2 regions of the Paraburkholderia sp. SIMBA_054 genome follow, and region 2 is predicted to be linked to the other one. Evidence: riboswitches for the same ligand, from Rfam matches in the RefSeq annotation. Region 2 holds a riboswitch; the other holds the start of a gene.

Region 1 (15,736 bases), on a different contig from region 2:
TTGCGGCTCACGGCGACGGTTCGTGCCGTTCCGTCGCCTGTGCACGCGGCATGGCCGATTGGTTCCAGCCGTTGATAATATCGGCAAAACCCGTCAGGCCGAAGTCCCTACGCGCCTGAGGGACGCTTCCATCCCCTTTTTTCGAGAATCACGACCATGAGCAAACTTCGCAGCGAATACACGATCGACCGGCTTCACGAACGCCAGAAAGGCTCGCTGCCGGGCTTGCTGGGCGTGCACGTCACAGGCCTTGAAGAAGGCGTGCTGACGGCCGAGCTGACCGTGCGCAGCGAGTTGCTCGCGCCGAACGGCTTCCTGCACGCGGCCACCGTGATCGGTCTCGCCGATACCGCCTGCGGCTACGCGTGCCTCGCGCATCTGCCCGACAACGCGCGCAATTTCACGACGATCGAGCTGAAGAGCAACTTTGTCGGGACTTCGACGGAAGGAACGATCCGCGCCGTCGCGAAGGCTGTGCATCTGGGCCGCAGCACGCAGGTGTGGGACGCGACCGTGACGGCGCCCGACGGCAAGACGATGGCGCTGTTTCGCTGTACGCAGATTGTCTTGTACTGAGCGCCGAGGCGTTGAAATGACAAAACGGCGCGAGGCAGGAATGCCCGCGCGCCGTTTCAACTGCAGGCTGGCGTTGCTGCGCCAGCCGTCTGCTGCGAGATCAAGCCGCCTTGCGCGCCTGGCCAATCGATGCCGCCTTCACGCCGCCCACTGCATACAGGCCATTGCCGAGCAGCGACTGCACGATGAGCGTGACCGCCCAGAACGCCGGATACTCCCAGCCGCCATGCGGCGACGCGAAGCCCCAGCCGTTCGGCAGATGCACCGACAGCGCGCCGAGCATGAACGGCAGCAGCACCAGCGCGACCCAGCGGACCTGCACGCCAAGCAGCAGCGCGATGCCGCCGGCCAGCTCGACGAAGGCCGTCAGATAGCCGAGCCAGCCCGGATAACCGATCGACTGGAAGAATTGCGCCGTGCCCGGCAGCGTGAAGACGAAGATCTTCTGCAGGCTGTGCGCCAGATACAACACGGCTAGCGCGACGCGCAGGATCGTGGCGGCAAGCTCGGGTTTGCTGTCGACGGTCGGGTTCATGTCGGTTCCTTAGGATCGGGTTTGACCGCGCGGAATGCGCCGTCGATGGAACGGACTTTATTCGAACCCATGCGTAGGAAAAATCGCCCTGGTGGCTTAGATTAATTCCTACTGAGAATGAATCAACCGACGGCCGCCCACAAGCGCTTCAGATCGAGATGTTCGGCGAGCGTATCGGCGAGTCGCTCCAGCGACGCCTCGCGCAGCGCCGGATAGTCGATCGCCTCGGCTTCCCTCAACCCTGCCCAAGCGAGCAGCGACGCGCACGCGGCAGGCGTGTCGAACAGACCATGTACGTAGGTCGCGAGAATCTGGCCGTCGGCGGAACGGGCGCCGTCGGGGCGCAGGCCGCCTGTCTCGTCGGCGAGCAGGAGCGCGGGCGCATCGAGCGCTGGCCCTTGCGTCTCGCCCATGTGAATCTCATAGCCGGAGATTCCGGCAGCTTCGGTGGCGAGGCGTCCCGTCACGTTCTTGAGCGTCTTCTCGCGCGTGAGCGTCGTCGAGAAGTCGAGCCAGCCGAGCCCGGCGACCGTCGCGGGCGGCCCTTCGACGCCATACGGGTCCGCCACTTCGCGCCCAAGCATCTGCATCCCGCCGCAAATCCCGATCACCCGCCCGCCGTAGCGCAGATGCCGTTGCAGCACGGCGTCCCAGCCCTGCGCGCGCAAAAACGCCAGATCGCCCTGCACGTTCTTCGAGCCGGGCAGGATGATGAGATCCGCGGGCGGCGGCGTGCTGCCCGCACGCACGTAATGGAAATCGACTTGCGGATGGGCGCGCAGCGCATCGAAATCCGTGTGATTGCTGATGTGCGGCAGCACAGGCACGACGACGCGCAGCATCTCCAGACCATCCTCATTCGACGCACGCAATTCGCGTGGCAGCATGTCTTCGGCATCGAGCGTGAGGCCGTGAAGATACGGCACGACGCCAAGCACGGGCTTGCCCGTCTTCGCCTCCAGCCAGTCGAGCCCCGGCTGCAACAGGCTCACGTCGCCGCGAAAGCGGTTGATCACGAAGCCACGCACGCGTGCCTGCTCGGTCTCGGACAAACACGCGAGCGTGCCCGTCAGATGCGCGAACACGCCGCCTCGATCGATATCGGCGACCAGCACAACGGGGCAATCGACAGCTTCCGCAAAACCCATGTTCGCGATGTCGCGCTCGCGCAGATTGATCTCAGCGGGACTGCCCGCGCCTTCGACGAAGATCGTGTCGTACGACGCCTTCAGCCGCGCATACGATTCGAGCACCGCTTCGAACGCGACGGGCTTGTAGTCGTGATAGGCGCGCGCGTCGAGATTCATGCGCGCCCTGCCGTGGATGATCACCTGCGCGCCGCGATCGCTGGTCGGCTTGAGCAGCACGGGGTTGAGATCGGTATGTGCGTCGATGCCCGCGGCCACCGCCTGCAATGCCTGCGCGCGGCCGATCTCGCCGCCGTCGACGGTCACCGCGCTGTTGAGCGCCATGTTCTGCGGCTTGAACGGCGCGACCCGCGCACCCGAGCGCCGCGCGAGACGGCACAGACCGGCGACGAGCGTGCTCTTGCCCGCATCGGATGTCGTGCCTTGAATCATCAGCGTGCCGCGCGGTACGTCGAGCGGTTCAGACGAAGCGTCGGGAATGGAAGACACAGTGTGCGCGAACAGGGTGAGAGAGGAAGCCCGCATTATCCCATCGCACTCGAGCCCACGCGCTTGAACGATGGCACAGTCGGTACAGTCGGTACAATCACGCGATGATTTCCCGCGACCTCACCTTCGTCCTCGGCGGCGCGCGCTCGGGCAAGAGCCTGCACGCCGAACAACTCGCGAGCGCGAGCGCATTGCCCGTGACCTATGTCGCGACCGCGCGCATTGGCGACGACGAGTTCGCTGCGCGCGTCGCGCGCCATCGCGAAAGGCGGCCCGCGCAATGGGCCTTGCTCGAAGCGCCGCTCGATCTGCCACAAGCCATCGCGTCGATCGATCAGCCGGAGCACTGCGTGCTGATCGACTGCCTGACCTTGTGGCTCGCGAACCTGCTCTGCCCTGCCGATGGCTCGCCGCCGCTAGCCGATTACCTCGACCGTTTCGCGGCGCTCGAAACGACGCTCGCGCAGGCGCGCGCGAAGATCATTGTCGTCAGCAACGAGATCGGCCTTGGCGTCGTGCCGCTCGGCGCGGCGACGCGTCTTTATGTCGACGAACTCGGCCGTCTCAACCAACGCATCGCCGCGATCAGCACCCAGGCAACGATGATGGTCGCGGGCCTGCCACTGCAACTGAAACCCGCGAGCCGCGCATGATGCTGCTGTCCTTGCCGCTTGTCGCGACACTCGCCACGGCAGCCGTCGCAGTCGACAAATGGCTCGGCGAACCGCGCCACGCGCATCCGCTGGTCGGCTTCGGCAAGCTCGCAGCGAAACTCGAAGCCGCCCTGAACACGGGCCGGCGCGGCCGGCTGTTCGGCATTCTCGCGTGGCTGCTCGCCGTCGCGCCACCCGTTCTGGTCGCCACGTGGCTCGTGCTGACGCTACCGTTGATCTGGTCGTGCGCGCTGCATGTCGCGCTGCTTTACTTCGCGCTCGGCGCGCGCAGTCTGCACGATCACATCGAGCCGATCGGCCGCGCGCTCGCGAAACGCGATCTCGCGCAAGCGCGCGTGTTGACGGCGCGCATCGTGTCGCGCGAAACATCGCATGCGGACGAAAGCGCGCTGTCGTGTGCGGCCGTCGAATCGGCATTGGAAAACGGCAACGATGCGATCTTCGGCGCGCTGTTCTGGTTTGCGATCTTCGGCGGTCCGGGAGCGCTGGCATTCCGTCTCGCGAATACGCTCGATGCGATGTGGGGTTATCGCACGCCGCGCTATCTGCGCTTCGGCTGGGCGGCGGCGCGTTTCGACGATGTGCTCAACTACGTTCCTGCGCGGCTGACCGCCCTCAGCTACGCGCTGCTCGGCGACACGCGCACAGCATTGCAATGCTGGCGCGAACAGGCGCCGCGCTGGGACAGTCCGAACGCGGGACCCGTGATGGCATCTGGCGCGGGCAGCCTCAATGTGCTGCTCGGCGGGGCAGCGGTCTATCACGGCGTGATAGAACAGCGTCCGACGCTCGGCGCGGGTCACACGGCGAGCGCGCAGCATATCGAGGCGGCGCTGATACTGGTCGAGCGCAGCGTGATCCTGTGGCTCGCCATGTTCATCGCACTCGCGCTGCTGAGCGTGCCGTTTCAGAGCTAGACGATGACCCGAACCATTCAGCACGGCGGCAATTTGCATGAAGCGGCCCGCCGCTATGAGATCCCTTACGACGCGTGGCTCGATCTGTCGACGGGCATCAATCCGCACGGCTACCCGGTGCCGCCCGTTCCCGCCGATGCATGGCGGCGTCTGCCCGACAACGGCGACGGCTTCGCCGAACGCGCGGCACGTTACTACGGCGCGCCGGACGCATCGCATGTGTTGCCTGTTGCGGGAAGCCAGGCGGCGATCCGCGCGTTACCTCACCTGCTTCGACACGGCACGGTCGGCATTGCACCGCTGACGTATGGCGAATACGCGCCTGCGTTTGCGCGCACGGGGCATCGCGTGACGACGCTCGACGTCACACGTTCTACCTTGCCCGATGACATCACGCATGCCGTCGTCGTCAATCCGAACAATCCGACGGCCGAACATGTGCGCGCCGCGACGCTGCTGCAATGGCATGAAACGCTGAGCGAACGCGGCGGCACGCTGATCGTCGACGAAGCGTTCGCAGATGCGATGCCGTCCGAGTCGATTGCTGCGCAAACGCATCGCGAAGGACTCGTCGCGCTGCGCTCGCCCGGCAAGTTCTTTGGTCTCGCGGGCGTACGCGCGGGGTTCGTGCTGGCGTGCCCTTCACTGCTCGAATCGCTCGATGAAACGTTGGGTGCATGGACCGTCAGCGGCCCGGCACGTCATGCCGTCAGCGCCGCATTCGCCGATACAACATGGCAGCACGACATGCGCGCGCAGCTTGCAGAGGAAAGCGCCCGTCTCGTCGCGCTGCTGTCGGCGCACGGCTTCATCGTGCGTTCGACGCCGCTCTTCGCATGGATCGCCGACACGCGCGCCGTGCAACTGCATGATGCGCTGGCCAAGCAAGGCATCTGGACACGCTTCTTCGCCGATCCAGCGAGCGTGCGGTTCGGCCTGCCTGCAACGGAAAACGAGTGGACTCGCCTTGAAACCTGCCTGCATCACGCGATGACGGCGCGATAAGAACGATGCGACTTTCCCGATCACTTCGCGCACTGACCGCAACCTGCACGCTCGCCATCACAGCGCACGCGCATGCGGCCATCGACGTCGTCGACGACACGGGCGCGACCGTCACGCTCGCGCAGCCCGCACAACGCGTGATCAGCCTCGCGCCGCACGTAACGGAAATGATTTACGCAGCGGGCGGCGGCGCGAAGCTCGTCGGCGCGGTCGCGTACAGCGACTATCCGCCCGCAGCGAAACAGGTGCCGCGCGTCGGCGACAACAAGTCGCTCGATCTCGAACGCATCGTCGCGTTGAAGCCGGATCTGATCGTCGTGTGGCGGCATGGCAATGCGCAGCGGCAGACCGACCGCCTGCGCGAGTTGCACATTCCGCTCTACTTCAGCGAGCCGCATCGTCTCGACGATATCGCCGTATCGCTGACGAAGCTCGGCACGCTGCTCGGCACGTCATCGTCCGCCGATGCGGCGGCGCGCACTTATCGCGACGAGATCGCGCGGTTGCGCACGCGCTATTCGACACAGCCTGTCGTCAGCGTGTTCTATCAGGTATGGGACGAGCCGTTGATGACGCTCAACGGCGAACACATGATCAGCGACGTGATCGCGCTATGCGGCGGACGCAACGTGTTCGCGAAGCTCGAACCGCTGGTGCCGACGGTATCGACGGAAGCGGTGCTGGCCGCCAATCCCGAAGCGATCGTCACGGCCGCGCCCGGCGCGACGCAGCCCGACCGCCCGCTGCCGTCGCTCGACAAATGGAAAGCATGGCCCGGCATGACGGCTGTGGCGCGCAACAACCTGTTTGCGATCGACGGTGATCTGATCAATCGCCCCGCGCCGCGTCTCGCGCAAGGCGCGGCGCAACTGTGCGAAGACCTCGACGTCGCGCGCTCGCGCCGCGCGGGCCACTGAACGACGTCACGCGTTCCAGCGCACGATCGACCATTGCAGGTTCGTATCGTCGCGGCGCAACCAGACGCAACCCGCCATATCGATCGACCATGTCAGGCAGCGCTCGACGGACAACCCGAGCACGGTCGCCGCGATCACGCGCATCACACCCGCATGCGTGACGACATACGCCGGCGTCAATTCCCGCGTCTGCTGGAATACGTCGAACCACGCGCGCACGCGGCTCACGAACTGCTCGACGCTTTCGCCGCCATGCGCGCGGGCGCCTTCGAAATCCTCAGCCCACGCATCGAGCAACGCGCGATCGATATCGTCCCAACGTTGCAACTCCCACGTGCCGAAGTCCATTTCCTTCAGACTGTCGTCGATGCTATACGCGCACCCAAAGTTCGCGGCGAGGGCGGTCGCAACCGTTGCGCAGCGCGTGAGCGGACTCGACAACAGCACACGTGGCGCAGGCACCTGCAAGGTGGCAAGACGCACGGCGACGGCAGCCGCCGACGCTTCCGGCGGATCGGCGAGCGCGACGTCGCTCTGGCCATAGCACACGCCCTCTTCCACGGAAACAGCCGGGTGTCGGATCAGAACGATATCCATGCGAGTCCCACCAGGTAGATGGCCAGTTCGAAGATCTGCTGCGCAAAGCCGAGGCAATCGCCCGTATATCCGCCGATGCGTCTGACGAAATAGCGACCCAGCATGAAACGCAACACGACGAGCACGAGCAGCGCGATGCAACCGGCACGCCACTGCGGCCAGAAGAGCCACGGCATACCCAGAAAGATAGCGCAGCCAAAAGCATTGCGTGACATGCGCTGCGCAACGGGTTTGGCCTTGCCTTCCGCCCGCACGTAATCGAGCGTGACGAGGTAGCTGATCGCGCAGGCGCGGCTCGCCGCATGCGCCGCGATCATCAGCCATGCCGCGTAGAGCGGCGGTAAGGCGGCAAGCGTTTGCCACTTCAATGCAAGCGCGACCATCAACGCAATCGCGCCGAATGCGCCGATGCGTGAGTCATGCATGATGCGCAGCGTATCGTCGCGTGTATAGGCGCCGCCGAACGCATCCACGCAATCGGCCAGCCCGTCTTCATGAAATGCGCCCGTGATGAGCAGCGTCGTGGCCATCGACAGCAACACGGCGACGCCCGGCGGAAAGATGCGCAACGCAGCCATGTATACGATTGCGCCCGCTGCGCCGACGAGTGCGCCAATCAATGGAAAATAACGCGCCGCCGCGTTCAGATAATGCGGTTCGTAGCCGACCCAGCGCGGCACGGGCACACGCGTGAAGTAGCCGAGCGCTGTGAAGAAATAACGCAGTTCATTCATCGCTGATTCGACGCATTCTTGTCATCACAGTTCTCGCGCTTCGAACGCCTCGATTGATGCACGCGCCGCGCATCATGCATCGCGTTGCGCGACGCCTGCCGATTCGAAGCTCGCCATTTCGTTGACGAACGCCACGGCGGCGCGCAGTAAAGGCATAGCAAGCGCCGCGCCCGTTCCTTCGCCCAGCCGCAGATCGAGCGCGAGCAGCGGCACCGCGCCGAAGTGATCGAGCATGCGGCGGTGCCCCGCTTCGTTCGACGCATGCGCGAACACGCAGTAATCGCGCACGGCAGGCGCGAACGCGTCGGCCACCAGCAGCGCGGAGGTCGCAATGAAACCGTCGACGACGATCGTCATGCGTGCCTCTGCCGCTGCGAGATACGCGCCCGCCATCATCGCGATCTCGAAGCCGCCGAAGGTTGCGAGCGCATCGAGCGGATCGTTCGATGCCGGGTGATAAGCAAGCGCCGCTGCCAGCACGTTGCGCTTCTTCACGAGGCCGGCGTTGTCGAGACCCGTGCCGCGCCCGACGCAATCGTCGATAGGCACGCCACACAGACGGCTCATCAGGCACGCAGCCGACGAGGTATTCGCAATGCCCATCTCGCCGAAGCCGATCACGTTGGTACCCAGCGCCGCGTGATGACGAACACGGTCCGCGCCCGCGCGCATCGCGGCGAGTGCTTCGTCGCGCGTCATCGCGGGCTCTTGCGCGAAGTTGCGCGTGCCACGCGCAATGGGAATATCGACGAGCTTCTCGTGCGGCGCGAACTCATGCGCGACGCCCGCATTTACCACTTCGAGTTCGAGGCCCGCAACGCGGCTGAACGCATTGATCGCCGCGCCGCCAGCGAGAAAGTTGAGCACCATTTGCGCCGTCACCGCTTGCGGATACGGACTCACGCCCGCGTTCGCAATGCCGTGATCGGCGGCGAAGACGATGATCGCGGGACGCACGATGCTGGGCTGCGTGCTGCGCTGGATCATGCCCATCTGACGCGCGAGCGCTTCGAGCTGGCCGAGACTACCAGGTGGCTTGGTCTTCAGATCGATGATGCGTTGCAGCTCGGCGCGCAATGTCTGGTCGAGCGGCTCGACGACGGGCAGGGAATGCGAAGTGGTCATGTTCGTGTTTGCGTGAAGGGTTCGGTTCATGCGTGTTCAGTTGCGAGACGCCGCGCGCAGCGCCGGAATCAGCGCTTCATCATCGCCGTCGCGGATCAGTACGAGCGGATAGCCGAATGCGCGGCTGGCGAGTTCGGGCGTCAGCACGTCGCGCGCGCGTCCCGCATGCGCGGCGCCGTTGCCTTCGAGCAGCAGCGCGTGCGTCGCAAAACGCCGCGCGAGATTCAGATCGTGGCACGAGAACATCACTGTACGCCCGGCGCCGCGCGCCCATGCGCTCAACGCCTCGAGGCAGTCGATCTGATGATGCAGATCGAGATGCGTGAGCGGCTCGTCGAGCAGCAGCAGCGGCGCGTCCTGGCATAACACGGCCGCGAGCGCGACGCGCTGGCGCTCGCCGCCCGACAGCGACAGCACGTCGCGTGCAGCGAACTCCGCGAGACCGAGCGCATCGAGCGCCGCATGCGCGGCGGCGCGATCCTCGTCTCGCTCCCAGCCCCAGCCGGCCAGATGCGGAAAGCGATTCAGCAGCACGATGTCGAGTACGCTCGCGTTGAATGCATCGTGCGAGGTTTGCGGCATCAGCGCACGACGCTGCGCGAGGCGCGCGAGCGGCCATTCGTTCACGCGCGTTCCGTCCAGTTCGATGTGCCCTTTCGCTGGACGCATGAGACCCGCGAGCGTCGAGATGAGCGTCGTCTTGCCCGCGCCGTTCGGTCCGGCGATGCACCAGACTTCGCCCGGATAGAACGTGTGCGTGAAGGCATCGAGTAACGTGCGCGAGCCGGCGCGCAAGGTCAGCTGGTCTGCGTGCAGCGTGGCATCGGCACTTGTGCGTGCGTTCCTGCGTGAGTTCATGCGCGTCTCCGTCGGAGCAGCATCCACAGGAACACGGGCACGCCGATCAACGCGGTGATCACGCCGACGGGTAACTGCGCGGGCGCGATCACGGTGCGCGCGATCAGATCGGCGCCCATCACCGCAACGCCGCCGCCGAGCGCCGCTGCGGGCAGCAGCATCCGCTGATCGTTGCCGAATGCGAGACGCAGCATGTGCGGCACGACGAGCCCGACGAAGCCGATCGTGCCGCCCGTCGTCACGGCAGCCGCGGCGGCAAGTGACGCGACGAGATAGACGCGCAGCCGCGCACGCATCACGGGTACGCCGAGCGCTTGCGCCGCGGCATCGCCGCGCAGCAGTACATTGAGTTGCGGCGCGATGGGTACGATCGCGAGCAACGCGATACACAATGCAGCGAGCGCGAGCCACGGCATGCCGCCGCCGTTCAGATCGCCCGTCAGCCAGAACAGCATGCCGCGCAGGCGGCTGTCGGGCGCGACCGTCAACAGCAGCGTGATGACGGCGCCCCACCCTGCAGCGATCACGGCACCCGTCAGCAGCAGACGCGGCGATGCGTCCTGCGGCTCGCCGCGCCATAGCGCGCCGCGTGCAAGACCGAGCACAAGCAGGATCGACACGAACGCACCGGCGAACGCCGATGCATCGACGATCCACCACGCGCAGCCCGCGATCATCGCGACGAGCGCAAAGCTCGCCGCGCCGCCCGACACACCGAGCACATACGGCTCGGCCAGCGGATTGCGCAACAGCACCTGAAGCAACGCGCCCGCGAGCGCAAGCAATGCGCCGCAACCGAAGCCGGCGAGCGCGCGCGGCAGGCGCAGCGTGCGAACGATCTGCGTGGCGAGATCGGACGATACGTCAGCCGACGGCAGCAACGCATCGAGCACGCGCGACGGCGCGACGCTCACGCTGCCGAGTGCAAGCGATGCCACGAAGACCGCGAGCGCCGCGATGCCGAGCGCCGTCCAGATAGCGAGCGCGCGCTTCGCGCTCATGCCTCGCGCGACCTGGATCGGCTGATGTTGCGGCTGACGTTGCACGAGTCCGCTCATCGCGCGTCACTGCTGCTGCCAGCCGACCGTGATGTAGGCGCCGCGCCTTGGCGTGTTGTACGTGTAGGCGAGTTCATAGTCCTTGTCGAAGAGATTCTGGATTTGCGCGGCCACATACCACGCCTTCGTGATGTTGTAGCGCGCGGACACGTTCACGATGCCATAGCCGCCGAGTGCCGTGCCACTGTCGTCGCGCTCGCCGCTCACGAGCCATTCGCCACCCACCCGCCAGCTGCCGATATTGCGGTTCGCGGCGAACGACGCGAAATGACGTGCGCGACGGTTCAGATCGGTATGCGTGTCTTCATCGACGGGATTCTGGAAGGTCACGGCCGCGCGCACATCGGTCTTGCCGACGTGGCCCTGCCACGATCCTTCGATGCCCTGCACTTTCGCATGCCCCACGTTCTCCGCGACGTAGATGCCCGGCGTGGTTTGCACATAGTCGATCAGGTTCGTGTAGCGCGTCTGGAATGCCGTGAGCTTCAGCAGGCCGAGCGCATCGGATGCGTACTGCAATGCGACTTCAACGGAATGGCTGTGCTCCGGTTGAATGAGCGGATTGCCGCTGTACGGGTAGTACAGATCGTTGAAGCTCGGCGCGCGAAACGCATCGGACCAGCTTGCAGTCACCTTCCAGTGCTCGTTGAAGTCGTAGCCATAGCCCAGATAGTAACTGTTGGCTCCGCCGAAATCCGAGTACTGGTCGCGCCGCAGGTTCGCCTGGATCTGGCTGTTGCCGAAGCGCCCCGTGTAGCCCGCGAACCCCGAGTTCACGTGACGCGCGGGCGCGCTGTACTGATTCGAGTCGAGTGTCTGGTCGAGATGCTCGTAGCCCAGTTGCAGCTTCTGGTCACGTGCGAACGTGAAGTCGTTCTGCCACGTGTACTGCCGGTTGTCCGAATCGTAGCGGTACAGGTAGTCGCCATTGAGCGACGTATTGCTGCGATCGTTGCCCGTCGCGACAACGAAGCGCGTCGTCCACCAGTCGGTGAGCTTGCCGTTCGCGAAGGCTGAAGCCGTCTGCACCTTGCTGTGCAGATTGTTGAGATCGGTGGGCAGGCCGAAGGGGTTGTCGAAGCTGTCATTGCCGTTCGACTGGAAGTAGCGCAGGCCGATGTCCCACTGGTCGTTCAGCTTGTGGCGCAGCGACGCGCTCACGCTCTCGTTGAAGTAACCGTTCGCGTTCGGATTGACGGGCGCGAGCGCCGGGTCGATCGACGAGAAGCCGTCCGTCTTCGCGCGCGCGAGCGTGACGCTGAAGGTCGTGCGGCCGTCCTTGTCGAGCGCGCCGTCGACGCCCGCCGCCTGGCGCTGCGTGTGATAGCTGCCGTACTCGACGTCAAAGTGAAAACGCGGCGGATGATTGCCGCCGTCCTTCGTGAATACCTGCACCACGCCGCCGATCGCGCCCGAGCCGTACAGCGCCGACACGTTGCCGTTGACCACTTCGACGTGATCGATCTGGTCGAGCGGAATCTGTTCGAGCTGCGCGTTGCCCTGGCTCACCGAATCGATGCGCACGCCGTCGATCAGCACGAGCGACTGTGTCGACGACGCGCCGCGTAGAAACAGACTCGACGTCGAGCCCGGCCCACCGTTGCGCACGATCTGCGCGCCCGGCGCGAACTGCAGCAGTCCCGGCAAATCGCGCGCGCTGTTGTCCGCGATGTCCTGCGGATCGAACAGCGTGGTCTGCGGAATCGCGTCGGCGAGTCGCTGCGCGCGACGGTCGGCCGTGACGACGATGGGTGACAAAGTCGTAGGGATTGTCTTTGACGAAGTATCGGTCGAGCCGTTGTCCGATCGATCCGTGGATGTGGCGGATGGGTTCGCCTCGCCGGCCGTCTGCGCGCTTGCAGCGAGCGGGACTGAAGCGAAGGCAATCACGGCGAGCGCAGCAAGCGGCGCGCATCTGAAGTGTGGACACAGCGGGCGCGGAAACACCTGGCGCAGATACGCCGGGTGGACAAACACGGAGGTGAGCATCGAAAGAGTCCTGTGGGCCTGTGCGCGGCCCGCTCCTCGTGGGCCGATGCCTGTACAAGGAGCGACACGCTCCTTGCCTCCGGCCGGTATCCGGGCTGACGACTGGCCGACCCGCCTTCCCACGCAGCATGCGCAGTGGCGCTTCGCACGGCATCGGCTCTCATGGATGGCTCGACGCGTGCATGGGTCGACCTGCAGGAACTGCGGTCGTTGTACCGTTGCGAGGACAGCGCAGGTTGGCTCGTCCGGGCGGACTTCGCTCCCTGCTTCCCGTTTAACTGCGCGCGGCGCGATACCGCGCGCGGGCACCAAAGTGCCGCAAGTGTAGAAGTGACGCACACACGCGTCAAGAAACGCGAGGTCGTCGCAGGGACGATGACGGTGGACTGTTAAAAAGAGTCCCTTTTTCAAGGGTAAAAATGCGTGAATCGCGACGAGACACCTGGATAATGCCGCGTTAAAGCGCTACTGTTACGTCCTGAAACGAGACAAATGCCCGAGCGTGCGACATTCCGCGCTAGAATGCCATGTCTTTAGAGGACGCAGCACATGCTCACCGAACTCGAAACACTGTCACAGAACATCGGCCGGCTGATCGAGATCAGCCAACGCTATAACGAAGCGCGCCTCGCACTCGAAGAACAGCTCGCACAAGCGCGCGCCGAATGCGAAGCGACCCGCGTAGAACTCGAACAGACTCGCGAAGAACGCGCCGCACTGCAAGCGGAGCGCGATGCGCTGTCCGCGAAGATCGACGACGCCCAAGTACGTCTGAACGCCATCCTCGAGAAGCTGCCGCGCGCTCGCGGTCATGAGCCCGACAATCAACTCGATCTCCTCGCGCCCGAGCAGCAGGCGCAGGCCAATCACGACGCAAACCACGACGCGACCCGCCACGGAGAAAACGCATGACCACGAAGCAGATCGAAGTGTCGATCCTCGGCCAGCCCTATCGTCTCGCCTGCTCGGCGGAAACGGAAGCGGCGCTGCTCGAAGCGGTGGCGCGTGTCGATGCCGAGATGTCGAAGATCCGCGCCAATAGCAACGTGCGCGGCCAGGATCGTATCGCCGTGATGGCGGCATTGTCGCTGGCATCGGAACTGCTTAGGCTGCAAGCCAGCGTGCGACACGGAGAATCATTTCCCGCCGAAGAAATCCGGCGTACAATGCACCAGATGAATGAGCAGCTTGACACTGTGATCCAACAGTACAGCAGCGTGCAGTAAAGAAAATTCTGTTGGGCTTGATTGTTTTGCGGTCGGGCCCATGTTGTAGAGCAAACGTTTTTAAGCTTCCCTGCCTGGTTCGCCAAGGTCATATATTCCTTGAACCAATGCTATATGCACGGTTGCGGAAATTTGTAGCACGGGTGTGCGCGTCACTCTGTCTGATGTACCCGAAGTGCTGCTAACTGCGACCAATTCTGAACCTCAGGTTCAGGATGCCGGCCTAGCGGCTAAGGCGGGGACCTATACGAACGGCATCGGACTTTATCCGATGCCGTTTTTCTTTGGGCGTGCGCTTTGCGTTGGTTGGCGCGCACCGCATTGCAAACCGTTTGAACCCGACTGTTCGACGAAGACTTCCTTCTATCTCACGTTCAATCCGACTCATGCGCTACTGGCTGATGAAGTCCGAACCGGACGAAGCGAGCATCGACGATCTCGCGAATGCCCCGCAACGCACGCTGCCCTGGACGGGCGTGCGCAATTATCAGGCGCGCAACTTCATGCGCGACATCATGAAGACGGGCGACGGCGTGCTGTTCTATCACTCCAGCTGCCCTGAGCCGGGCATCGCGGGCATCGCTGAAGTATCGTCGACGCCCTACCCCGACCCGACTCAGTTCGATCCGAAGAGCCCGTACTACGACGAGAAGTCGACGCAGGAAACGCCGCGCTGGACGCTCGTCGATGTCGTGTTCAAGAAGAAGATCAAGCTGATTCCGCTGGCGGCGTTGCGCGAGCATCCCGAGCTTGCCGACATGCGCGTGCTCGCGAAGGGCAACCGCCTGTCGATCACGCCCGTTACGGAGGCGGAATGGGCGTTCATCACGAAGCAGCTTGCGAAGCGCGCTGCATGAACACGTGATGAATATGCAAGTTCGCGTGACATTCGAGTATTCACTCGGGAACCAGACGACCCTTTCAGACGCCTAACCGCCTCGCAAGCGTCATGCCACGCGCGACGCGCAACTGCGTCTGGCGACGCATGCATGCATAACCTGCTCAACGAAGGAGTCGAACAATGACCAGAAAATCCGCGCTCGTATGGGCGCTCGCGGCCGGCGCCTGCGCGGCGCCTGTTGCACTCGCGCTCACGTCCGTCGCGGCCAATGCGCAAACCGTTGTGCAGCAGTATCAGCCGGCCGGCGTGCTGTCGCTGAACGCGCAGGCGAGCACCGATGTGCCGCAGGACGTCGTCGATATCACGCTGTTCTACGAACAGGAAGCGAGCGATCCGTCGTCGCTGACGGGCACGTTGAACCAGCATGCCGACCAGGCGCTGCAGAAGGCCAAGGGCGTGAGCGGCGTGACGGCGCGCACCGGTTCGTTCTCGATCTATCCGTCGACGGATCGCGACGGGCGCATTTCCGCATGGCGCGGCCGCACGGAGGTTGTGCTGGAGTCACACGACTTCGCGGCGGCATCGAAGCTCGCGGGGCAATTGTCTTCGATCATGCAGGTTGGGAATGTGCAGTTTTCACTGTCGCCGGAGGCTGAGCGCGCTGCTGGGCAGAAGCTGACGGGGCAGGCGATTGCATCGTTCAAGCAGCAGGCCACTGCGGCTGCGCAGGCTTTCGGGTACAGCGGTTATACGATTCGCGAAGTGAATGTGGGGCATAGTGGCGGCGTGCCGCCGCGGCCTGTCATGATGATGAGCATGCGGTCGGATGTTAGCGCCAAGGCGGCGGCGCCTGTGCCTGTGGAAGGTGGGACGTCCACCGTGACCGTTAATGTTTCAGGGTCTGTGCAGATGAAGTGATTTTTTTGTCTGCGACGCTGCGGGGGTGGTTTTGGTTTTTTCGCCGGCATCCGCGTTACGGTGTCTGCTATTCACGCGTCGCCCCTGTGCGGGGCGGCACCTGCTTTTCTTGCCTTCGTGGCGCTGCCG
Region 2 (15,736 bases):
CCTTCGAGCGTGACGGCGTTCGCAATCAGCCGCCCGCCTTGCTTCAGCGCGCGCCAGCAGGCGTCGAGCACACCATGCGCGGTCACGCCGCCGCCGATGAAAATCGCGTCGGGCGCGGGCAGGCCTTGCAATGCGTCAGGCGCCTTGCCTGCGATCAGTTGCAGTGCCGGCACCCCGAGCGCGTCGCGATTGTGCTCGATGAAACGTTGACGCTCGCCGTTCGCTTCGATCGCTATCGCGCGGCAACTGGCGTGCGCGCGCATCCATTCGATACCGATCGACCCGCAGCCTGCGCCGACGTCCCACAGCAGTTCGCCAGGCGCGGGCGCGAGGCGTCCGAGCGTCAGCGCGCGCACGTCGCGCTTGGTCAACTGGCCGTCGTGACGATAGGCGTCGTCGGGCAGTCCCGGTGTCAACGCGAGCCGTGGCGCATCGGACGACGTATCGCACCGGCAGTCGAGCGCGATCACGTTCAGCGACGCCGTCTCACCGATCGACCAGTCGTGCGCGCGAGCGTCGATCAGGCGTTCGGACGCGCTGCCCAGATGCTCCATCACACTCATGCGCGTCGCGCCGAAGCCACGTTCGACGAGCCATGCGGCGACGGCGGCAGGCGTCGCGCCATCCGCGCTCAACACGAACACGCGCGCGCCATCGTGCAAATGCATCTGCAGCGCGGCAAGTGGCCGACCGACCAGCGACACGGTCGCCACATCCTGCAACGCCCAGCCAAGACGCGCCGCCGCAAGCGACACCGACGAGGGAGCCGGTAGCACGCGCAATTCATCGGCGGGAACGTAGCGCGCGAGCGTCGCGCCGACGCCGTAGAACATCGGATCGCCGCTCGCCAGCACGCACACGGGCGTGTCGCGCCGCGCGAGCACAGGCGCGATGTCGAACGGATGCGGCCAAGGCTCGCGCGTGGCGTTCAGGCACACGGGCAGCATCGCCAGATGCCGCTCGCCGCCATAGATCACCGACGCGTCGATCAGCGCGCGCCGCGCCGTTTTCCCCAGGCCGGCAAAACCGTCATCGCCCATTCCCACCACGGTCAGCCACGCCGACATGCGTCGATCCTCATCTGCTTACTGTACTGAAAACGCTGCTGCGGGCCGTGTTTCAAGGCTGCGGCATCGTTGTGCTGTTCGAAAAAAGGCATAATACCCGTTCGCCGGTGCCTTTCGGGGCCTAAGAGGGAACACACATCACTGCGATGACCGTGACTGCCCCCGCAACTGTATGCAGCGAGTCCACGCCAACGCGCGCCACTGGAAAACCCGGGAAGGCCCGGCATGGACGACCTGTGAGTGCTTTGCATGGGACCAGAGTAAGACGCTAAAGCGTCAACTCTGGTCGACAGCTTTGCATGGGACCAGAGTAAGACGCTAAAGCGTCAACTCTGGTCGACACAGGACACCTGCCGGCCAACAGTTCGTGCCAGCCAACATCGGGCGGGGTGTACCGATGCCGAGCCGCTCTCCTTCGAGATGCCCGGGCCGTCGCGCGACGTTAACCCGGTGATGTCTTGAGCCACGCTTTCCATTCGTCCGACGCTTCCGCCTTGCGCCCTTCGGCTTGTCCGGGGCTGTTGCGCATCGTGCCCGCGCTCGACGGCGGCGGCATCTGCCGCGTGAAGCTGGCGGGCGGCGAGTTGAGCGCAACGCAGGCGTTCGCCATCGCTGGGGCGATCGACGAACACGCGTCGGGTATCGTCGACATTACGAATCGCGCGAATCTGCAATTGCGCGGCGTCAAGCACGGTCATGAAGACGCGCTCATTGCGGCGCTGCTCGACGCGGGCCTCGGCCCGCAGAACATTGAGCACGCATTCGCTGATGACGTGCGCAACGTAATGATCAGCCCAGCGACGGGCCGCGATGCGAACGCCTTATTCGACGCAACCGCGCTCGCTGGCGATCTGCTGACACTGCTGCAAAGTGACACGCGTTTCGCCGCGCTCTCGCCGAAATTTTCGCTGATGCTCGATGGCGGCGAACGTCTGATGATGCTCGATCATCCGCACGACATCTGGTTTTCGGCGATGCCGCATCCCGCGCGTTCGGACGTGTTGTTCGCATTCGGCCTCGCGGGATGTCCGCCCGTTGCTGCGGAACATGAGAGCGCGTTAGCCGCCGTTGCGGCTTCGGATCTTGCAACGTTCACGCGAGCGCTCGTGCACACGTTCCTCGACCTCGCCGCGCGGGACGATACCCGCATGCGCGATCTGCTCACCGCGCATTCCATCGAAAGCATCATCAAGCACGCCGAACGCGAGAGCGGCGTACACGTGCTGCGCGACGCGTCGATCGAACGCTGGCGCCGCGAACCGGCTGATGCATCGCGAAGGCTCGGCGGGCATCGACAAAACGACGGCGAACGTTGGCATGTCGGCGCCCAGCCCTCATTGGGCCGTATAAACAGCGCGACATTGCGCGGCCTCGCAGAACTCGTACGCGGCAATGAACGCGCGACGCTGCGCATGACGCCATGGCAAAGCCTGCTGCTCACCGATATTGCCCCAGCGAACCTAGACGCAACGTTACGGAAGCTCGATGCACTCGGCCTCGCCACCACCGCTGACAATCCGCTAACCCGCGTGATCGCGTGCACCGGCTCAACCGGCTGCGCGAAGAGCCACGCGGACACGAAGGCCGATGCCCTGAAGCTCGCCGCACACGTGCCCCAACATACGCAAGTGCATCTCAGCGGCTGCCCGCGTTCATGCGCGGCCGCGCACCGTGCGCCCTACACGCTGCTCGCAGTGGCCGACGGCCGCTACGACCTGTACCAGACACACGACCCGCGCGACCCCAACGGCTTCGGCCGATGCATCGCGCGCGGTCTGACGATCGACGAAGCCGCGGACGTGCTACACGCGTCCGCCCTTCCCCCAACTGATGAGCCATTCGATGCTTGACTACATCCGCGACGGACAGGAAATTTATCGCCAGTCGTTCGCGACGATACGCGCGGAAGCCGACCTCTCGCGCATTCCCGCCGACCTCGAAAAACTCGCCGTGCGCGTCATCCACGCGTGCGGGATGGTCGATATCGTCGGCGATCTGCGCTTTTCGGAGGGCGCGGGCCACGCGGGACGCCATGCGCTCGCCAACGGCGCGCCGATCCTCTGCGACGCGCGCATGGTCGCCGAAGGCATCACACGCGCGCGGCTGCCCGCGCACAACGAAGTGATCTGCACGCTGGCCGATCCATCCGTGCCCGCACTCGCGCGCGAGATGAACAACACGCGTTCAGCTGCGGCGCTCGAATTGTGGCGACCACATCTGCCAGGCAGCGTCGTCGTGATCGGCAATGCGCCGACCTCGCTCTTTCATCTGCTCGACATGCTCGATAGCGGCGCGCCGCGCCCCGCACTGATTCTCGGCTTCCCGGTCGGCTTCATCGGCGCGGCGGAGTCGAAGGCGATGCTCGCCGCCAATAGCCGCGGCGTGCCGTTCGTCGCCGTGCAAGGCCGGCGCGGCGGCAGCGCGATGGCGGCAGCCGCCGTAAATGCGCTCGCATCGGAGGACGAATAATGGCCGATCAGGCGAACAGCACGCGCGGGCGTCTCTATGGTCTCGGCGTCGGCCCCGGCGACCCGGAGCTGATCACGGTGAAAGCGCTGCGGCTGCTGAAGTCGGCGCACGTGGTCGCGTACTTCGTCGCGAAGGGCAAGAAAGGCAACGCGTTTTCGATCATCGAGTCGCATCTGTCGAACGAACAGGAGCAGTTGCCGCTCGTCTATCCCGTGACGACGGAAGCTCTTGAACCGCCGCTGTCGTACGAAGCGATCATCGCCGACTTCTACGACACGGCCGCCGAAGTGGTCGCGAAGCACCTCGACGCGGGGCGCGACGTGGCCGTGATCTGCGAAGGCGATCCGTTCTTCTACGGCTCGTACATGTACCTGCACGACCGGCTCGCCAACCGTCTTGCGCCGCGCTTCGAAGGCGAAGTGGTGCCCGGCGTGTGCTCGATGCTCGGCGGCGTCGCCGTGCTCGGCCAGCCGCTCGTGTATCGCAACCAGACCTTGTCGGTGCTGTCGGGCGTGTTGCCCGAAGACGAACTCAAGCGCCGTCTCGCCGCTGCCGATGCCGCCGTCGTGATGAAGCTCGGCCGCAATTTCGACAAGGTGCGCCGCGTGCTCGACGAACTGGGGCTCGCGGAACGCGCGCTGTACGTCGAACGCGCGACGATGGCGAACCAGCGCATCGTGCCGCTCGCCGAAGTCGATCCGATGGCGTCGCCCTACTTCTCGCTGCTCGTCGTGCCGGGGGAAAAATGGCAAGGCTGACGGCGCCGCCCGCAATCGTGATACTCGGCGTCGGCGCGCAGGACACGGCGCGGCGCGTGCAATCCCTTTATGACGGCGCGCAGGTGCATGGCCTGCAAGGCCGCGTCGCCGACGCCGATGTCGCGTACACGGAACTCAACGCGCATCTGCGCGAGCTGTATGCGAGCGGCACGCCGATCATCGCGTTGTGCGCGGCGGGCATCGTGATCCGCTGCATCGCGCCGCTGCTCGCAGACAAAGGCGTCGAGCCGCCCGTGCTGGCCGTCGCCGAGGATGGCAGCGCCGTCGTGCCGCTGCTCGGCGGGCTGTCGGGCGTCAACGTGATGGCGCGCGAAATCGCCGCCGCCCTCGACGTGCCGCCCGCGATCACGACGAGCGGCGAGCTGCGCTTCGGCGCGTGCGTGCTGAATCCGCCCGACGGCTATACGCTCGCCAGCATCGACCAGGGCAAGCGCTTCGTGTCCGATCTGCTCGCGGGCGAGGCGACGCGCATCGAAGGCGACGCACCGTGGCTTGACAGCGTGCAACTGCCGCGCGCCGACAACGCTCAACGCGCGATCCGCGTCACGCCGCTGGCGTGGAACGGCGCGACGGACGAACTGGTGATTCATCCGCGCAGTGTCGTCGTTGCCGTCCATGCAACGGGACCGGATGACGGCTCGTTGCATCAACGGATACTCGAAGCGGCGCAGACGCATGGGCTGGCGGCGCAATCGCTGGCGGTGCTGCTCGCGCCTGCTTCGCTGACGGGCGATTCCGCGCTTCAGCAGGCTGCCGATGCGTTGCAGGTCGCATTGCGCTTCGCCGTCGGCAGCGGTGAAGACAACGACGCGGCAGAGATGCTTCGCCAAACCTTACGCGTCCCCCACAATGCGCTCGATGCAAACGCCGACACGCCCATCGCCTTCGCCGTCGCGCACGCGCCGCTCGATCCCGCGACCGTCGGCCGCGCGCGCGGCAAGCTGAGCGTGATCGGCCTCGGGCCCGGCGACGCGTCGTTGATGGTGCCCGCCGCACGCACAGCGCTGACGCAGGCCACCGACATCCTCGGCTACGAAACCTACGTGAAGATGGCGGGCCCGTTCCGCGCGGACCAGCGCGTGCACGGTACCGACAATCGCGAGGAAATGCAGCGCGCCCGCCATGCATTCGAACTGGCAAGCACGGGACGGCACGTGGCGATGGTGTCGTCCGGGGATCCAGGCGTGTTCGCGATGGCAGCCGCCGTACTGGAAGCGCTCGACGAAGTGCGCGACGACGCGCAATACGCTGGGTGGGCGGGTGTCGAACTGGAAATCGTGCCCGGCGTGTCCGCCGCGCTGGCGACGGCGGCGCAGGCGGGCGCGCCGCTCGGCCACGACTTCTGCATGCTGTCGCTGTCGGACAATCTGAAACCGTGGTCGATCATCGAAAAGCGGCTACGGCACGCGGCCGAAGCCGATCTGGTGATGGCGTTCTATAACCCGATTTCGCGCGCCCGTCCGTGGCAACTCGACAAGGCGCTCGATATCGTGCGCGAATGCCGCGCGCCCTCGACGACCGTCGTGCTCGGCCGCGATATTGGCCGTCCCGGCGCGACATTGAAAACGACGACGCTCGCCGAGCTGAAATCCGCCGATGTCGATATGCGGACAATGGTAATAATCGGCTCGTCGACGACCCGCGTGTTCCGCCCCGCCAGGCGCGGCCGGGAATGGGTTTACACACCGCGCTGGTACGAATAGGAGCCGCTTAAACGTTTGCATCGATTTAACCCGGCCATTTATTGAAATTGAATAAAGCCGGCGAAAGGTGAATTACGGCCGCGCAAGAAAAATGAACTAAAGTTTTTTCATAACGCGACGTATACAACGATTATCTCCGGCCACCGCTTCATTCGCCCATCATGCAAACCAGTGAAGTCACTGTCGACACAGACGCGAGCGCGCCTGTCACCGCTGCGCGTCAGCTTTCGCCCGATGCCGTACCCGTCGGCACGCCGCTCGAGTTTCCGATTATCGACAGCGATGGTGCGCTGCTGTTCGATCGCGGCGCGATCGTAATCGGCGCGGATGAGCACCGCTTCCTGTTCCAGCATTTCAAGCCGCAGCGCGGCGACCTGGACACCGCGTACGACGACGGCACGCCCGCCGCGCAGGCGGCAGCCAAGCCAGGCGACGCCGAAGCGCTCGCGCTCAAGGACATGCATCTGACGATCGGCGCGCTGATCGGCGTGCGCTCGCAGGTCGGCATGGGCGCGCCGATGCATCCGTCGCGCATCATCGGCTTTGCGCCGAACGAGTCGCTGTTCGTCACCCCGCCGCTCGTCGATGGGAAGCCGATGGCGCTCTCCGTCGGCGAGAACGTCGAGATCGTCGCGATTGCGAGCCAGGCGGTGTTCCGCTTCGTGTGTACCGTCGATTCCGTCTGCCAGGTGCCGTTCCACTATCTCGTGCTGTCGAAGCCGGGCGTGGTCCGCCGGCTGCGCGAGCGCAAGTCGGTGCGCGTGCGCGCGAGCCTGCCGCTGCGCTTCAGCGTCGAGGCACAAGGCTCGGGCTACGAAAGCCTCGGCCTCGTGCAGAGCGTGAGCGCGATGGGTATGTCGTTTTCCGCTCCGTGGACGGTCGGTGACGTGGGTAAGCGCATCCGCGTCGCGTTCACGCTGCGCTCCAAGGACATGGAGACGCCGATCGAAACCACGGCGACCATCCGCAATGTGCAGCCCGGCTCGAAGCCAGGCGATCCCGCTACGCACGGCATCGAGTTCGACCAGCTCAATCAGGTCGAGCAGATGGCGCTGAAAGTCTATGTGTTCGACCGGATCGACGATGTGATCTTCTGGACGAGTGGACCGAAGTAACGCCTGGCGTTGCACTCGCGTATGAAAAAACGGCCCGGTCATTTGCGTGACCGGGCCGTTTGGCTTGTGGGCCGCCTCGACGTCGGCGGCCCGCGTGAGCGCTATTACTGCGCGGGTGCTTTTTGCAGCGATTGCGGCATCTGCCACTGTTGTCGCTGCGGCGGCTGTTGCAGCTGCTGCAACTGGAGCTGTTGCGCTTGCGGCTGCGCTTGCTCCTGTTTCATCTGCTGCGGCCGTGGTGACTGCGGCGCGGCGGGAGCGGCGGGAGCAGCCGGCCCTGCTGAAACAGACTGCCCGCTCACGCGAATCTCGACGCGTCGATTCGGCGCCAGACACGCGATCACAGCAGCGGACTTCCGTCCCGGGCAGGTTGCGATCGGCGCAGTCGATCCCGCACCGCGCACGTCGAAGCGCGCGGGGTTCAGCCCGCGTTCCTTCAGCGCGTCCGCTACAGCCTGCGCACGACGCCGCGACAGGTCGCGGTTGTGCGCGACCGAGCCGAAGCGGTCCGTGTAGCCGATCACCGTGACGACATCGATCGATTGCGCGCGCTTCAGATCCGTTGCGAGCGCGTCGATCGCGGTGGTGCCATCCGCCTTGAGCTTCGCGCTGTCGAAATCGAACAGCGCGTCGGCGGACAACGAGATCGGCGTGGCGGCCTCGACGACAGGCGGCGGTGGCGGAGGCGGCGGAGGCGCACAGTGATCGAGCTCCTGATTCACCTGCACGCTCAGCTTCTGCGCGCGCTCGATCTCTTCCCAGCCGTGCACCCAGCGCGTGCCGTGCGTTTCGTCCTGCTCCTTCCAGACTTCGTCGGTGAGGGCAAGCAAACGGCCCGCCGACTCGCCCTTGCACGTCGATGCCGACACCCGCGCGTTGGTTGCTTCGATCGCGCGGATCGCCTGCACCCACTTGTCGCGTGTGGGCCAGTTCTTTGCCGTGTATAGCGGCTCCCACGGCACGCTCTGGTCGATCAGGTAGCGCGCGTTGCCCAATGCCCGTTGCGCGGCATTGTTATGGACGCGCGAAACGAGCACGTGGCTGTCCTGACGCTCAGCGATTTCGAGGAAGCCTTCCGCCACACCTCGACGGTAGGGATCTGCGATCTTCTGCGCGGCAGGCATGAGCGCCTCGGCCTGGCTGTTGATGCTGGCCGCGAACGCAGGGGCTGCCAGCGCAGCGGCGAGCGTCGCAGCAAACGTGAAGCGCGCGGTTCGTCACCTGGTTGTTGATGTTGGTGATGTTGCCGCCAATGTTGTTGACGGTGTTGCTCAGGATCGACACGTTGTTCGAAACGCTGTTCACCTTCGCATCTTCCGACATCAGCTGGCTGACGTTCACCGCATCCGTTGCGCTATAGCCGGCCGCCACGTTGGTGATCCGACGCTCCGATCCGACGCCGCCGATCGACAGTTCGCCGCTCGCGGTTCCCGCGGACAAAGCGGCGTTGCCTGCGTTGAAGCCGGCCGATCCAAGCGTGGACGAGTTCGCGACGGAACCCGATCCCAGCGCAACCGATTTCGGACCAGTTGCGCTCGCACCTGCGCCAAGCGCGACCGAATTATTGCCCGCTGCGCTCGCCATGGCGCCCTGTGCAATTGACGCGCCACCCGAAGATACGGCCGCCGCGCCAACTGCAATACTCTCCGAGCCCGATGCCTGGGAATCGGTTTGCGTCGAATTGGCGTGGAAATACTTGGTGCTGCCACTTCCAATTGCGGAGTTCAACTGGGAAACAGTCACGGCGTCCGAACCGTTGATGCCAGCGGAAAGGCCTGTGAGGCGGGCGTCCGTCGTCAGTTGAACGAGCTTGCCGTTTGTGCCGCCCGCACGCAGATTGAGGGTCTGGTTCGACCCGTCCACCCAGAAAGCCGTTCCCTGCGCTTCCATGATGGTCATGTCGTGGCCGCTAGCAAGGATGTTGTTCGCCGCGGCGCCGCAGGTCGTCAGCACCGACGTTCCCGTATAGCCCGAAATGCTAGTCGTCGACTTGGTGTCCCAACCCGTCGCGCAAACCTGGCCCGCCTGCGCAGACGTCGCTCCCAGCCCGCCAACGCCCACGATCCCTGTGGTTGCCACGACAAAGCCGGCGCTCCCTGCCAGAATCGATCGCGCCTTTTTCTTTTTACCTGTCGCGTTCTCCTGCACCGCAACCCACGTTCCCGTCGATTCGTTCCATACTGACCGGTACGTCTTATTCATTCGTATTCCTTATTTTATTAAAGATATTTCCTGAGGCTCCCCGGCAACCGTATGGGGTTCGAAACCGGACCTTGTTACATCGACGGAAAATCCGTCCGTCACCGTCTTTCGACTACGACAGAGGACAAACCCGCGCCGCGTTCGTATCCATCGCGCAACAAGTGAGAACAGCGCGACCCGACTGATTGAATTTCCAATCAATTGAGGGCGATCAATTCTCAGGTCATGAACGGTATGGGAGATGGTTAATCGACGGAAATAGGACCAATCCCAATAGGAACATTCGAAGGAGGATTTCGAAAAACGCCCACATACGATCCTACAAATTTCTATGCAACGTAGGCGTTGTCCTTCGCAATTCTTACAATGTCATCTTTAGAATATGTATTCCTAATCAAAACAGCGCGCAGCCATTCGACAGTGAAATACCAGATGGGAAACAAGTACTACGAGACGATCGCGTTGTCTCGGCGGTCAATCGGACCGCACGCAGGCAAGCTTCAGATTGGGAGGAAGAAAATCAGGAATGCCGACGCGCGGCCGTACCGCATATCTAGCCGAGCAACTCGTGCGGCCTGATGCACTCGCCGCCCCACGCTTCGGCAAGCCGCGCGCAACGCCCCGTTCGCACCCCGCTGTCATGCTCGAAGTCGACGAACTGGACACGATCGGCCGCCGCTGGCCGCATGGGCGAGCCGCTGCTGCGGCCATCCGTGAAAATCCATAGACAGCGTTGCTGTGCCGGATGCTTGCGCGCCGCCCGTTCAAGCAACGCAGACGCCGTTTCGATACCCAGCACGAAAGGCGTGCCGCCACCGCCGCCGACCGACGCGAGCCACCGTTCGTTCCACCAGTGCGGCACAGCCGGGCCGAAACGCACATCCGCCCCAACTCCGCCAAAACACACCAGCGCCACCTCCGAGCGCGTCGCGCGCGCCTGATCGAACAGCGCGACGAGCAGCCCTTTGGCGAGCGCCAACCGTTGGCCGGATAGCATCGAATGGGAGCAATCGAGCACGAAGCAATGCAGCACGCCGCCGCGTGCTTCTTCATGGACGAAACGCAGATGTTCGCTGCGCAATCGCGCATTGCGTTTCGCCGCGAGCGTGCGCGGCCATGCAATGCGTCGCGCGCCGGCCGAACCGCCTCGCGTTGCATCGCCCGCGCCTTGCCGCCATCGAAAACCGCTGCGCATCGCGCGCGCGGCCGCGCTCTTTCGATGGCTTAGCGTTTTTTTGCGTTGAGTGGAATGACGCCCTTCACGCGCGTCAAGCCCGTCGGTTCTGGGGGAAGATAACCGTAGTCGGCTTCTGCGGAAGCACTCGCGGTATCGGTTGAAGCATGCTGCGCAGAGGAAGACGACGGTGCAGACGAACCGTCCTGCTGCTGCGAGCCGGGCTCATCGTGGCGACGCCGATGCAACAGCACCGATTCAGCCACACGGTCGACATGCGCGATCGTCACCGCATCGGCCCGTTCCAAAGCGGCCAGCGCACGCGCCGCGCGCAGCATCACGAGATCGGCGCGCATACCATCGACGCCGGCCGCAATGCACAGCGTGCTGACATGCGCGAGCACGGCATCGTAGAACGACAAACGCGCCAAAGCCGCACGCGCATCGCGAAGCCTCGCGGCGTGTGCGTCCTGCTGCGCCTCGTATCCCGCGCGAAAGCCACGAGAATCGAGATCGAACGCAAGCCGCGCCTTGACGATCGCCTGACGTATCTGCGGCTCGTAGCAGTTTTCCAGCTCGACCATCAACCCAAACCGATCCGTCAGTTGCGGACGCAGTTCACCCTCTTCCGGGTTCATCGTGCCGATCAGCACGAAGCTCGCATCGTGCGTATGTGAAACGCTGTCGCGCTCGACCGTGTTCACACCGCTCGCCGCCGCATCGAGCAGCGCATCGACGAGCCCATCGGGCAACAGGTTCACTTCATCGACATACAGCACGCCGCGATGCGCCTTCGCCAGCAGCCCCGGCGAAAAGCGCACCGATGCATCGCGCAACGCCGATTCGATATCGAGCGTGCCGATCAAACGATCTTCGCTCGCGCCGAGCGGCAGCGTCACGAACTGGCCTTCGGGCAACAACTCGGCCAACGCACGCGCCGCCGTCGATTTCGCCGTCCCGCGCGGCCCGCTGACCAGCACGCCGCCAATGCCGGGATCGACAGCAGCCAGCAACAGCGCCTGTTGAAGCGGCGCCTGGCCGATCAACGCAGAAAACGGAAAGGCCGCCCGCCGCGCGCTGGCTTCGCTCATGATCGTGATCCTTCGATGTGCTGTTCGCTATCCAGCAGATGCTGTTCGACCTGCGCGCGATACTCGCCCGGTTGTTGCCATAGCCCGCGCTGCATCGCTTCGAGCAGCCGCTCGCAAACACCATGCAGCGCATGCGGATTGTGCTTGCGCATGAACTCGCGCGTATCGGCGTCGTTCAGATACGCATCGGCGACGAGCGCGTATTGATGATCGGCGACCACGCGCGTCGTCGCGTCGTAGCCGTAAAGATAATCGACAGTTGCCGCGATTTCCGCCGCGCCTTTATATCCGTGACGCTTCACGCCATCCAGCCACTTCGGATTCACCACGCGCGAACGGATCACGCGCGCGATCTCTTCGTGCAGCGTGCGCACGCGCGGTGTGTCCGGGTTGCTGTGATCGGCGTGATACACATGCGGCTGACTGCCCGCGAGATGCCGCACGGCCGCCGTCATGCCGCCTTGAAACTGGTAGTAATCGTTCGAGTCGAGCACGTCGTGCTCGCGGTTGTCCTGGTTCTGCAACACCACATCCATCGCGGCGAGCCGCGTGCCGAATGCGTGCCGCGCCTCTTCGCCGGCGCTTTTCTGCGTGTACGCATAGCCGCCCCACGAGAGATACGCGTCCGCGAGATCGGCATCCGTTTGCCATTGCCGCGTGTCGATCATCTGCTGCAAACCTGCGCCATAGGCGCCCGGACGCGCGCTGAACACGCGAAAGCCCGCACGCCTGCGCGCTTCGTCGGGCGCGACGCCGCGCGCGATCCACGCATCGCGCTCGCGCAGCACGCGCGCGCGGATGGGATTGACGTCTTCGGACTCGTCGAGTTCGGCAACGGCCTGCACGGCCGCATCGAACAGATGCATCACGTTCGCAAACGCATCGCGGAAGAAACCCGACACGCGCAACGTAACATCGATACGCGGACGATCGAACGCGGCAATCGGCATGATTTCGAAGTCCGTCACGCGATGACTGCCCGGCGCCCACTTTGGCCGCACGCCGAGCAGCGCGAGCGCCTGCGCGATATCGTCGCCGCCCGTGCGCATCGTCGCCGTGCCCCACACGGAGAGGCCAATCGCGCGCGGATAATCGCCATGCTCCTGCAAGTGCCGCTCGATCAGCGTCTGCGCGGATTTGAGTCCCAGCGACCACGCGGCTTGCGTCGGAATGGCGCGGGTATCGACGGAATAGAAGTTGCGGCCCGTAGGCAGCACGTCGGGACGTCCGCGCGACGGCGAGCCGCTCGGGCCGGGCGGGACGAAGCGCCCTTCGAGTCCGCGCTTCAGGTGCATCAGTTCGTGTGGGCCGCATGCGTCGAGACGCGGCAGGATATCGTCGCGCAATCGTTCGAGCACGCGCGCCGCTTGTGGCAGTTCACTTACGGTCGCGATTGCGGCGGGCGTAGCGCCTGGCGACATCCCGCACATATCATCGAGCAAGGACGCCGCGAGCAGTTCGAGCCTTTCGCGCGTATCGCCGCTATGACGCCACGGCGCGTCGCTGACGTGTTGCAACAGAGCAGGACGTGGGCCGTTCCACTCAGCCGACCAATCCGCCGATAACGGATCGAACAGATGATCCACACCAAGATCACGCGCCAGCGCATCGATAATGCCCGCCTTTGCGCCGTGTCCATCGCCAACCGGAAAGCGCCCAAGCGCGAGCAACGTATCGCGCCGCTGCGTGCCCTCCGGCGATTGCCCGAAGGTGTGCAAGCCGTCGCGAATCTGCGCTTCTTTCAGCTCGCACAGCCATGCATCGACGCGCGTCAACAACGAGTCTTCCGCATCGCTATCAACAGGTGCTTCTAGACTCAACTCTTCATGCAGCCGATGCGTGACGATCGTGTCGAGAATAGTCCGACGCAACAGCTTCGCGCGCCGTGGATCGACCATCAACGCGTCGTAGTATTCATCGACCTGACGTTCGAGGTCCTGCAAAGGCCCATAGTTTTCCGCGCGCGTGAGCGGCGGCATCAGATGATCGATAATCACAGCTTGCGCGCGCCGCTTTGCCTGGCTGCCCTCGCCCGGATCGTTGACGATGAACGGATACAGATGCGGCAACGGCCCGAGTATCGCATCGGGCCAGCATGCATCGCTCAGCGCCACACTCTTGCCGGGCAGCCATTCGAGATTGCCGTGCTTGCCGACATGCACGACGGCATCGATATTGAACTGATGACGCAGCCAGAAATAGAACGCGAGATACGCATGCGGCGGCACGAGTTCGGCATCGTGATAGCTCGCGTAGTCGTTCTGTTCGCGAGAACGCGGCGGCTGAATGCCGATGAACACATGCCCGCATCGCCAGCCCGCGATCATGAAGCGACCGCGCCGCAAAGTAGGATCTTGCTCTGGCGTGCCCCACTTCGCATTCAAAGCGTCGCGCATGGACTGTGGCAGACGCGCGAAGTGCGTCATGTAATCGCTCAACGCAAGGCTTTGCAAAGCGGGCCGCAGATCGCGGACGACGGGATCGTTGGTCACGCCTTGCGTCAAAGCATTCATCAACGCATCGCCATCCGAGGGTACATCGTCGATACGATAGCCCTCGTCGCGCAGCATCGTCAGAATGTTCACCACGGACGCAGGCGTATCGAGTCCGACGCCATTGCCGATGCGCCCTTCGCTCATCGGATAGTTTGCGAGGATCAGCGCGAGCTTCTTGTCCGCATTCTCCTTGATGCGCAACCTGCACCAGCGCTCGCTCAACTCCGCGACAAACGCAACGCGCTCGTGATCCGGCTGATAGCGGACCACGTCCACTTCCGTATGCGGGCAGCGATACGCGAGCCCCTTGAAACTGATCGCGCGCGTGATGATGCGGCCATCCACTTCCGGCAGCGCGACGTGCATCGCGATGTCGCGCGAATTGAGGCCGTGATTGTCGTTCACCCAGTCTTCGCGATTGCCGCCGCTCAGGATCACCTGCATCACGGGCGCGTCGCCCGCCAGCGCGAGCGGCTCGGGATCGTCGATGGCGGAAGCAGCGAATGCCGTCGTGTTCAGCACGAGCGCGATGCGATGCTGCGCGGCGAGTTGCTGCACGACATCGCGGCTGATCGCGTCTTTCAACGATGTGATCGCGACGGGCAACGGATTCATCCCGCGCGCTTCGAGCGCATCGATCAGCGCATCGAATACGGCCGTATTGGCCGCCTGCAAATGCGCCTTGTAGAACAGAATCGCGACCACGGGCGCATCGGGCTTCCAGCGTGCCTGCCAGTCGTCGATGGTCGCCATGTCGCGTGCGGGGTGATACAGCGCGGCGGCCGGCAACGGACTCGGCGGCGCCGGCTCCTTGCCCCAGCCGAACCCGCGCCACGCAATGCAGCGCATGAACGATTCGGCGTTATGCGCGCCGCCCTCGCGCAGATAGCGCCACAACTGATGGCACAGGTCCGCGTCAGCCGTGCTGCGCGCGAGCAGGTTCGGGTCTTCCTGCAAGTCGCCGGAAAACATCGCGAGCGTCTGCTGCTTACGCTGCGCCAGCGCGACGACCTGTTCGATCCCATACGGCCAGTACGCCTCGCCGCCCAGGTGATCGACGACGACGACGCGTGCATGCTGCAACACATCGTCGAGATAGAAGTCCACCGAAGCCGGCTGCCGCAGATACGTGACATTCGCCAGGCGCACGCTCGGAAAACCGTCGCCCAGACGCGGCACGACGCTCGCGAGCAGCGACAGCGTCGTGTCGGCGGAACTGAGAATCACGATATCGGCGGGCTTCTGGTCGATACGGATGACGCCCTTCGTATCGTCGACGAAGCCGCCGGGGACGGTGCGCAGCAAATGCATCTTGGTGCCTTAGACCTGTTGTTCCTGAGCGCTCAGCGCTTCGTCGAGCGCGCGTTGCAGCACAGGCTGGTCGAGGTCTTCGCCGATCAGCACGAAGCGGCTCAGCGACGACGCATCGAGTTCGCCCGCCTGCCAGCGCCGGTCGAAATAGCTGTCGAAGCGCCGGCCCACGCCTTGAATCACGAGACGCATCGGCGCACCCTGCAAGGCGGCAAAGCCTTTCACGCGATAGATCGTGTGGCCTTCGACGACCCGCTGCAACGCCGCGATCATAGCCTCGCGCGACGGCGCGCGCGCCGACACGACCACGGAGTCGAACTCGTCGTGATG

What was found. A riboswitch is a leader RNA that binds a small molecule or an ion and turns the genes downstream of it on or off. The one in region 2 is predicted to bind cobalamin.
Region 1: it holds a riboswitch for cobalamin, as region 2 does, so the genes downstream of both, SB822_RS47715 (TonB-dependent receptor domain-containing protein) here and cobG (precorrin-3B synthase) in region 2, are expected to answer to the same signal.

Annotation. Positions count from the first base shown of each region.
Region 1 is NZ_JAWRXV010000076.1:224-15,959, reverse strand. It holds gene SB822_RS47775 (PaaI family thioesterase) at 157-576, shown strand; gene SB822_RS47770 (DoxX family protein) at 677-1,111, opposite strand; gene SB822_RS47765 (cobyric acid synthase) at 1,234-2,691, opposite strand; gene cobU (bifunctional adenosylcobinamide kinase/adenosylcobinamide-phosphate guanylyltransferase) at 2,853-3,401, shown strand; gene cbiB (adenosylcobinamide-phosphate synthase CbiB) at 3,398-4,339, shown strand; gene cobD (threonine-phosphate decarboxylase CobD) at 4,343-5,344, shown strand; gene SB822_RS47745 (cobalamin-binding protein) at 5,350-6,261, shown strand; gene cobC (alpha-ribazole phosphatase) at 6,268-6,858, opposite strand; gene SB822_RS47735 (adenosylcobinamide-GDP ribazoletransferase) at 6,843-7,592, opposite strand; gene cobT (nicotinate-nucleotide--dimethylbenzimidazole phosphoribosyltransferase) at 7,665-8,717, opposite strand; gene SB822_RS47725 (ABC transporter ATP-binding protein) at 8,754-9,575, opposite strand; gene SB822_RS47720 (FecCD family ABC transporter permease) at 9,572-10,633, opposite strand; gene SB822_RS47715 (TonB-dependent receptor domain-containing protein) at 10,640-12,622, opposite strand; cobalamin riboswitch at 12,686-12,950, opposite strand; gene SB822_RS47710 (hypothetical protein) at 13,172-13,534, shown strand; gene SB822_RS47705 (cell division protein ZapA) at 13,531-13,848, shown strand; RNA gene ssrS (6S RNA) at 13,913-14,094, shown strand; gene SB822_RS47695 (EVE domain-containing protein) at 14,235-14,705, shown strand; gene SB822_RS47690 (SIMPL domain-containing protein) at 14,870-15,607, shown strand.
Region 2 is NZ_JAWRXV010000053.1:50,057-65,792, reverse strand. It holds gene cbiE (precorrin-6y C5,15-methyltransferase (decarboxylating) subunit CbiE) at 1-1,067, opposite strand, end outside; cobalamin riboswitch at 1,156-1,440, shown strand; gene cobG (precorrin-3B synthase) at 1,526-2,917, shown strand; gene SB822_RS41605 (precorrin-8X methylmutase) at 2,910-3,536, shown strand; gene SB822_RS41600 (precorrin-2 C(20)-methyltransferase) at 3,536-4,294, shown strand; gene cobJ (precorrin-3B C(17)-methyltransferase) at 4,282-6,018, shown strand; gene SB822_RS41590 (flagellar brake protein) at 6,180-7,133, shown strand; gene SB822_RS41585 (OmpA family protein) at 7,238-8,257, opposite strand; gene SB822_RS41580 (ESPR-type extended signal peptide-containing protein) at 8,187-9,335, opposite strand; gene SB822_RS41575 (vWA domain-containing protein) at 9,889-10,530, opposite strand; gene SB822_RS41570 (ATP-binding protein) at 10,560-11,600, opposite strand; gene cobN (cobaltochelatase subunit CobN) at 11,597-15,406, opposite strand; gene cobW (cobalamin biosynthesis protein CobW) at 15,416-15,736, opposite strand, start outside.